DNA from 2 places in the Paenibacillus sp. FSL H3-0302 genome. Region 2 is predicted to be linked to the other one. Evidence: riboswitches for the same ligand, from Rfam matches in the RefSeq annotation. Region 2 holds a riboswitch; the other holds the start of a gene.
The links. A riboswitch is a leader RNA that binds a small molecule or an ion and turns the genes downstream of it on or off. The one in region 2 is predicted to bind glycine.
Positions count from the first base shown of each region.

Region 1: linked by a shared signal. The riboswitch ahead of gcvT (glycine cleavage system aminomethyltransferase GcvT) and the one ahead of MHH50_RS30280 (amino acid permease) in region 2 are both predicted to bind glycine.

Region 1 is NZ_CP150284.1:6,357,982-6,362,200, reverse strand. Features, by position in the region: gene gcvPA (aminomethyl-transferring glycine dehydrogenase subunit GcvPA) at 1-254, opposite strand, end outside; gene gcvT (glycine cleavage system aminomethyltransferase GcvT) at 361-1,473, opposite strand; glycine riboswitch at 1,660-1,758, opposite strand; gene gcvH (glycine cleavage system protein GcvH) at 1,985-2,377, shown strand; gene MHH50_RS28360 (flagellar motor protein MotB) at 2,805-3,635, opposite strand; gene MHH50_RS28355 (flagellar motor protein) at 3,632-4,219, opposite strand, start outside.
Region 2 is NZ_CP150284.1:6,805,266-6,809,484, reverse strand. Features, by position in the region: gene MHH50_RS30290 (carbohydrate ABC transporter permease) at 1-82, opposite strand, end outside; gene MHH50_RS30285 (ABC transporter permease subunit) at 95-1,006, opposite strand; glycine riboswitch at 1,385-1,467, shown strand; gene MHH50_RS30280 (amino acid permease) at 1,615-3,027, shown strand; gene MHH50_RS30275 (metallophosphoesterase) at 3,193-4,219, opposite strand, start outside.

The sequences.
Region 1 (4,219 bases), 450 kb from region 2:
ACAGGGATGTGATGATCGTATAATCCGGCGCCGAGGAAGCTGGCGTGAGAATCAAAGTCGGCATTTTGGTCAGCCAAACCTTTCATGTGGCGCAGCAGGGCGTATTCATCGAGTGGTTCAGACATCGGCATAGTGCCTTGGTAACGTACCGCTTCAGGAATATCGGAGAACAGCTCATCTATAGACTGAATCCCGACGGTCTCCATCATCTCTACGCGGTCCTGTTCTGTCATGGGCAGATAACGGTGCTTCATTAAGGTTTCACTCCTTGGCTTTTTTAAAATATAAGAAAGTACAATTTTCACGCTATACTTTATCCTTCTATTTCTCGCTTAAAAGCTCACCGTCCTTATATGGACGCTAAAGGCGTTTATACTTGTAAAAAGGGGCCTTAATCACTACAGCCTTAAGCTGCTTACCGCGTATCTCCACGTAAACCTCTGTGCCTATTTCACTGTAAGCAGCATCAATCAAAGCCAACCCCAGGTTACGTTTCAGCGTAGGGGACTGCGTTCCGGTTGTGACCTCACCAATCTTAACCCCATCTGCCCAAACAGGATAATGGGAGCGTGGAATGCCTCGATCAATCATTTCTAGGCCGACAAGGCGACGGGGAATGCCAGCTTCTTTTTGCTGTATTAGTGCATCGCGTCCGATAAAGTCTATTTTGTCCAGCTTCACGAAGAACTGTACTCCTGCTTCAAGCGGGGTGATGTCAGCAGATAGCTCCTGACCGTACAATGGTAATTTCGCCTCAAAACGCAGGGTATCCCGTGCACCCAGTCCAGCAGGTGTTAATCCGTGGGGCGCGCCTGCTGCAAGCAGTCCGTTCCATAACGTTTCTGCACCTTCCAGCGGAGCGTAAATCTCGAAGCCATCTTCACCGGTATAACCCGTACGGGAGATAAGTACCTCTACACCGCAAACGGTAGCGCGTTCGATGAAATGGAAAGACTTGAGTGCTGAAATAGGGGCATCAGTAACTTCCGCGAGAATGGTCTCTGCCAGAGGACCCTGCAAGGCGAGCAAAAGCGTCTCGTCAGAGACATTAGTGAGCGTGACTTCGCCGAATTCAGAGGTCAAATGCTCTTGCAGCCACTGGAAGTCCTTGTCGATGTTGGAGGCATTAACGACGAGCATATAACGCCCTTCGCTTAGGCGATACACGAGTAGATCGTCGACAACTCCGCCATTTGGATAACAGAGCAGCGTATATTGTGCCGCACCATCCGTGAGGCGGCTGACATCATTGGTTGTCATTTTTTGCAAAAAGGCTTCTGCACCGCTCCCAATCACCATGAATTCACCCATATGCGAGACATCGAACAGCCCAGCCTGCTGGCGAACGGCTTCGTGCTCTTTCACGATACCTGTAAACTGTACTGGCAGCTCCCAGCCACCGAAGTCAATGCACCTGGACTCCGCATAAGCGGAATAGAGATCATAAAAAGGTGTTCTTCTCAAAGCATCCATGTCGTCACTCCCCTTGATCTGATTACATACGAAAAAAGGACAGGCAGAAGCAATCATGCATAAATGCACAAATCGCTTTCTGCTCTGTCCGTTGTACCTGAGAGTTACCCTGCCGTAACTAGCTTGCAGGTTTCCCCGTTGGTGATCTGACGCATCTAGCCTTGCGTCTGATGCTCTCCAGAGATACGTCCGACAAAGGTCCTTTTGCCTGAGAGATTCACCCCTGTTAGGGCTTACTCCTTCGGCGCCGTCTTCAAGTGAGACAGTCTCTCCCTATGCCATCATCCGCAATTATATTTCTTCGAGAAACGGTTATTGTCTATAAAAAGACGACAACGTCATTTCTTCTTGTATGTCTCCATTAAACGGGTATAGTCGGGCGCTGTCAACAAGAAAACGTCGAAAAAATGACAAATTTAAATTTCCTGTTAGTAATATTGACATTGTGAGCCGGGATAACTTAGGCTATAACTAAATTTAGAACTCCAAATTGGAAATGAGGCGGCTTGAAATGAGTGAAGTATTAGACAACCTTCTTTACAGCGAAGAGCATGAATGGGCACAGCAAGTAGAAGGACGAGTAGTACGTGTTGGGATTACGGACCATGCTCAGCATTTATTAGGCGACATCGTATTTGTTGAGTTTCCTGAGGTAGGATCGACCATTTCGGCCGGTGACAGCGTAGGCAGTATCGAATCCGTTAAGACGGTATCGGAGTTGTATTCGCCCGTCTCTGGGACGGTTACCAAGGTGAATGATGGATTAGAAGCTAGTCCGGAGCTTATCAATGATCAGCCGTATGGCGGGGGTTGGATTTTTGAGATTGAAGTTGATGGAGAGTATGCTGATGCTGTAAAAGGTCTGTTAGATGCAGCTGGTTATAGCGCGTTAGTTGCTGAATAATTGGAAATCGGGGACGGAAAATAGTCTGATCAAGTGTGATATTTTTAGCAGCAAGTTTCTGTGATTCGGGGACTTGCTGTTTGTGTTTCTTATGTGGATTGTGCGAGTATTCGTAAACCCAATCGAGTGGTTTGAGGGTCTAGTGGAGTATGGAATTAGGGAAAACCTCCCTCATTTTAGACGATTATAGCGTGAGAGTTAGGGTTTTAGGGAATTCCTCCCTATCATCTCGGTAAAACCACTATTTCAGACTAAAAAGAGTAATAATCAGGGAGAAATTCCCTCATTCCGCGATTGGATACGATAATAGGTGAATAATCAGGGAGGTTTTCCCTAATTAAATTGGATGAAGTCCCTTGTAAGCTCAATGTGGTAATTGCAAAGGCCCCTGCCGCCGAACTTAGCTCTGAGCGCAAGCAACTATATTTTATTCCACCTCTTGAAGCTGTCGAAGTACAATGATCTCTACGCGTCGATTTTTCTGTTTGCCTGCTACCGTAGTATTATCTGCTGTTGGTCGGGTATCGGCATAACCTGCATATTGAAAAGTGTCCGGGTTCAGTCCTTCATTATCTAAGAAAAAGCGCAGCACAGAAAGCGCGCGAGCACCCGATAGCTCCCAATTGTCGTTATAACGTGAAGCTGATGACACTGGTGTATTATCCGTATGTCCTTCAATGCTGATCGTTGCTCCGATATCTTTGAATAAGCCAGACAACTGCTGAAGAGCAGGAAGGGCTGGTGACTTCACATCTGCTTTACCCACATCAAAAAGAAAACGGTCGCTGAGCGTGATTTCTATGCCCTGCGGTTTGTCGGCTACAAATATTTGTTCACCGAGTTTATTCTCCTCCACATAGTGGGTGATCACACCCATTAACTCAGCAAGCTTCGCCTCTTGTTCTCGAAAAGCCAACTCCCGTGCTGAAGGTGTTTCATTCTCCGTTTGTTCATCAGAACCGTCATTTGGTTTTGCAGTTGCGTTCGCATTCCCATCTGTACTCTCTGGTTTGTTGTCAGGGGTCTTTCCAGCATCTAAAATACCATCCCCGCCTTCAAGAACAGTGCTGCTCGACTTGAAAGTCTGGGATAAAGAGCCGGTCACGATATTATATTTGTCAGTGTCCAGGCTGCTCATCGCATACAATATAACGAAAAATATAAGTAAAAGTGTAATTAGATCAGCGTAAGTAATCATCCAACGATCACGGCTTTCTCGATTCTCTACCCGCCGTTTGCGCCGGTCTCTTTGTCTCATATAAAACCTCTTGCTTCTGCACGGTCATCTGTGGTGGTGTCTGAAATGAAGGAGTTCAGTTTTTTACGCACCAGCAGCGGATGATCCCCGTTCTGTAGAGAAAGAATGCCTACTAGCAGCATCTCCATGCTATGCAGCTCACTTTGGCTGCGGGATTTGATTTTGGAAGCAATGGGTAAAAATATTAGATTAGCGATGGCTACTCCGTACAGTGTTGCAGTGAACGCTACTGCGATAGAGGTACCTAGATTTGATGGGTCCGTAAGGTTGCCCAGTACCCTAATGAGTCCCATAACTGTACCGATGATCCCCATCGTTGGAGCATATCCGCCAGCGGCTTCAAAAATCTTGGCGTAGCTTTCATGCTTCAATTCTTTCGCATCCATTTCCAATTCCAAAATCTGTATTACCTGCTCAGGGTCAGTGCCATCGACGATAAGCAACAGTCCTTCGCGTGTAAAAGGATCAGGATGCAGTTCCGCTTGTTTTTCGAGCATTAAAACGCCGCCGCGGCGGGCCACTGTGGCCATTGCGATAAGCTCTTCTGCTTTCTCTTCATCACGTTCAGGATTGCGGCCAAAAGC
Region 2 (4,219 bases):
GGAACAAGCAGAATAGTGCAAATATTGCTGAGCAGACATAAAAGGCTATATTAGTTAACTTATCAGCATTTGATCGTTTCAAATAGACACCCCCTTAAAATAATGTGGAATCTTTGTCGTACCAGCTTGTAATCTTGTTAGCGATAATAACAAGGAAGAAGCCAAAAACAGATTGATATAACGAAATCGCCGACGCAAACGCCATCTCACCATTTCTTACGCCGCTGCGATAAACAAATACATCGATCAGATCCGTGAAGGGTAACAAAATCGGGTTCATATTCGTCAAGCCGATAATCATATTTAGGTTACCGCGCAGCATATTGCCGACCGATAATAGAAACAAAATAATGATGGTCGGTTTAAGCATAGGAATTGTAATTTTAAAAATTTGCTGAAGTTTACTGGCGCCATCTACCTCGGCGGCTTCATACATGGAGGAATCAAAGCCAGTCAACACACCAAAATAAATAATGGAGTTATAACCTGTACTTTGCCAAATCACCACAATGACCAGAATCGGAATCCAAATCCACGGCGTAGCATAAAAATCATAAGTTGAACCGGTGATGCTTTTAATAATCTGATTTAGAAAGCCTGTTTCATTATTCAAAATTGCATTTAGAATGGAGCCAATAACCATCCAAGACATAAAAAACGGAAAAAACATAATGCTTTGATTAACTTTGACGAATCGGCGACTAGAAATTTCATTGAGCATAATAGCAATCGCTACCGCGAAGATGGTGCCAAATACAAAAAATAAAATATTGAACATTATCGTATTAAATGTCGCCCGCATTGCAGTATCAAAATTGTTAAAGAAAAATTGAAAGTTTTTAAAGATGGGATCTGCCCATGGGCTGTTAAAAATACCTCCGTCAAAGCGATATTCCTTAAACACTAAAATCGACCCTGCCATTGGCAAGTAGGAAAAGGCCAACAGCGCTAATATGCCGGGCAGTGCCATCATATAAAGAAGCCCGTCTTTTTTGAGTGCGCTCATAAACCTATTGCTTGTTTTTTGTCTCAAATAAATTCCCCCTCACTTAGTTGCCATGCATAACAAGCTGCCTGTACTCCTCTAATAAAACGCTTTCAAAAGCTAAATGAAATACGTACTCCAAATAGTAATCTTTTGGGTCTTAAAGTAAATCGCAATTAGAGGAGAAGCTTTTAAAAACGAGCATTTTACCCTCGTTTAGGCTATTAATTTCTCGCATTTTTATTAAAAATCCGTATTATGTGTTTAAATCCAGCGGTAATTAATGTTATTGACAAAATATTTGACAATGATTAGTATTGAAAAATATTAAAAATGAAGTTAGCGGCATAACAATTAAATAATTCGCAAGCTATGATTGCTATGGATCACACTATAGCAGGAGCAGCTTCTGGAGAGACCGTGGGGGATTCCCCCGGCGCCGAAGGGTTCACAATCTCAGGCAAAAGGACAGAAGAGTACTAGATAATTCATTTGTTATTCTGATCATCGTCAGAGTAAAGGAATGTATTTTATTTATTATTCTTAGACCTAAGAGATTGGAGCGTATCCAATCTCTTTTTTGTTATCATTTTTACTTGTACATTTTTTCACATAAGGGGGAGTTTGAAATGGCAGCACAAGAATTAAAGAGAGATTTAGAGAATCGGCATGTTCAGCTCATTGCGATTGGTGGAACCATCGGTACCGGATTATTTTTAGGATCAGGTAAAGCTATACAGCTGGCAGGACCATCCATCATTTTTGCTTATTTAATCGTGGGTATCGCTATTTTTTTTGTGATGAGGGCATTAGGAGAACTTCTGTTGTCTAAAGCAGGTTATCAATCTTTTACAGACATTGCCGAAGACTATCTTGGACCGCGGGCGGCGTTTGTAACTGGATGGACCTATTGGTTTTGTTGGATCATGACGGCTATGGCCGATATTATAGCTGTTGGGGTCTATGTACAATATTGGTTTGATATCCCGCAATGGATACCCGCAGTCATTTGTTTGATTATTTTATTAGGGCTCAATTTATTAACGGTAAAAAGCTTTGGCGAATTGGAATTTTGGTTTGCTTTAATTAAGGTAATCACTATTCTCGCATTGATTGCTATCGGGGTAGTCTTACTGGTGATTGGATTCAAAACAACTACCGGAACGGTTGCGCTCAGTAATATTTGGGCACATGGGGGAGTATTTCCAAACGGGATTTCAGGGTTCCTGCTTTCATTTCAAATGGTTGTGTTTGCTTTTGTGGGTGTGGAATTGGTAGGCGTATCGGCAGCAGAGACCTCCAATCCAGAAAAAACTATCCCATCGGCGATTAATAAAATACCTTTACGAATTCTATTTTTCTACGTGGGTGCTATTATTGCCTTATTATGCATCAGCGCTTGGACAGAACTAAACCCGGCAGAAAGTCCTTTTGTTAAAACATTTAGTTTAGTGGGGATTCCGATTGCCGCGGGGGTTATTAACTTCGTTGTATTAACTTCAGCTGCGTCCGCTTGTAATAGCGGGATGTTCTCAACAAGCCGGATTCTATACAATCTAAGCAGAAATGACCAGGCTCCAGCCAACTTTGCAAAGCTTAATAAAAATCATGTACCAAGTAATGCTTTATTCATATCCACGCTTGTCTTATCTGTAGGCGCTTTGTTGAGTAAGCTGATTCCGGAGACGGCTTTTGGCATCGTGACAACAATTAGTGCCATTTGTTTCATCTGGGTTTGGGGCGTCGTTCTAATTTGCCATTTGCGATATAAAAAGACGAAGCCGGAATTGCAGGCCAAATCAAAATTCAAAGCACCGTTTACACCCTTTGTGAATTATGTTGTTCTAGCTTTGTTTGCAATCATACTCATAATTATGCTATTTGCTGATGAAACTCGTCCGGCCTTATTGTTGACGCCTTTATGGTTTATATTATTATTTGTTTTGTATTCGATAAATAGAAGAAAGAGGGAAAGAATAACGCCTGATCCAAGAGCACGTCTCGAAGGTATTCGGACTAACACGGAGATCCGGCATGATTAGTCGATGAGGGTGCTTGCTGATATTACAGTTGGATAGGCAGACATAGAAATCCACCACCGCATACGGTGGTGGATTTTCTCATTAATGTGGTCGATGCTCTTTTTCGAACTTGTGTATGCTATCGGGATATTCTTCCATGTTTTTTAATCAGTCTAAAATTATCGTCTATTTAAAATCAACTTTGATTTGTGCTATCTCACTATTCGTGCCAATTCGTAATGGCGGTCCCCAAGTCCCTGCACCAGATGTAACGATGACGTGAGGGCTGTTAGGATTCTTCTGATAGTGGCCATAATCTACTGTAAACATAGCATTGGTGATCAGATTTGCAGGGAATACTTGTCCTTGATGCGTATGTCCGCTAAGTATCAAATCAACGTCATCTGCGTATTCAATCCTATTGGTTGGTTGATGATCCATTACGATAACGGGCATATTTGTATCAATGTCACTCATCACTTCTGAAGTAATTGCTCGAGGGTTCCCTTGATTACCAATCGGTGATGAATCCCTTCTGCCAACAACAACGAATTGATTATCAATAACGACATGCTCATCATTTAGAAGTTTGATATTACTCTTATCTATAAAGTTCACGATCTCATCGTATGAGCGTCCTGCATCATGGTTACCTAAACAAGCATAAACTCCATAGGTTGACTGAATAGTACTTAATAACTCTATTCCTTTGGAAGGGTTAGAGAGCGCATAGTAGTTACCATTAAATATATCTCCTGTCATCAACACTATATCCGGCTGTAGTCCATTAATACGATCAACAACGTCTTCAATAAACTTTACATCATTTACGTAGCCTAAATGTAAGTCGCTGATCAGGACGATATTTAACTGATCTAATGAAGTGTTTTTATGTATTTGGAGCGGATAGGTGACTTCTTTTAAATGATTTGCATTATAAATCCCATAGGACACCAATCCTATGACTAGAATTAATACTATGGACCTTGTATGAAAAATAACACGTGCTGGTATAGGAGAAGGGAGGACCTTGATCCATTTACTAATTAGTAAGATTACATCTGAAAGGATCAAAAGCAAGAACAAATAGAAGTAGATACCCATCCAATAGTCCCCGAATTGACCAATAAAATTAACAATATTTGAATTGGTCGTCATAGCTGAAGAAGACAATAGTAAATTAATAATGATTGATAACGCACATAAGCTGTAG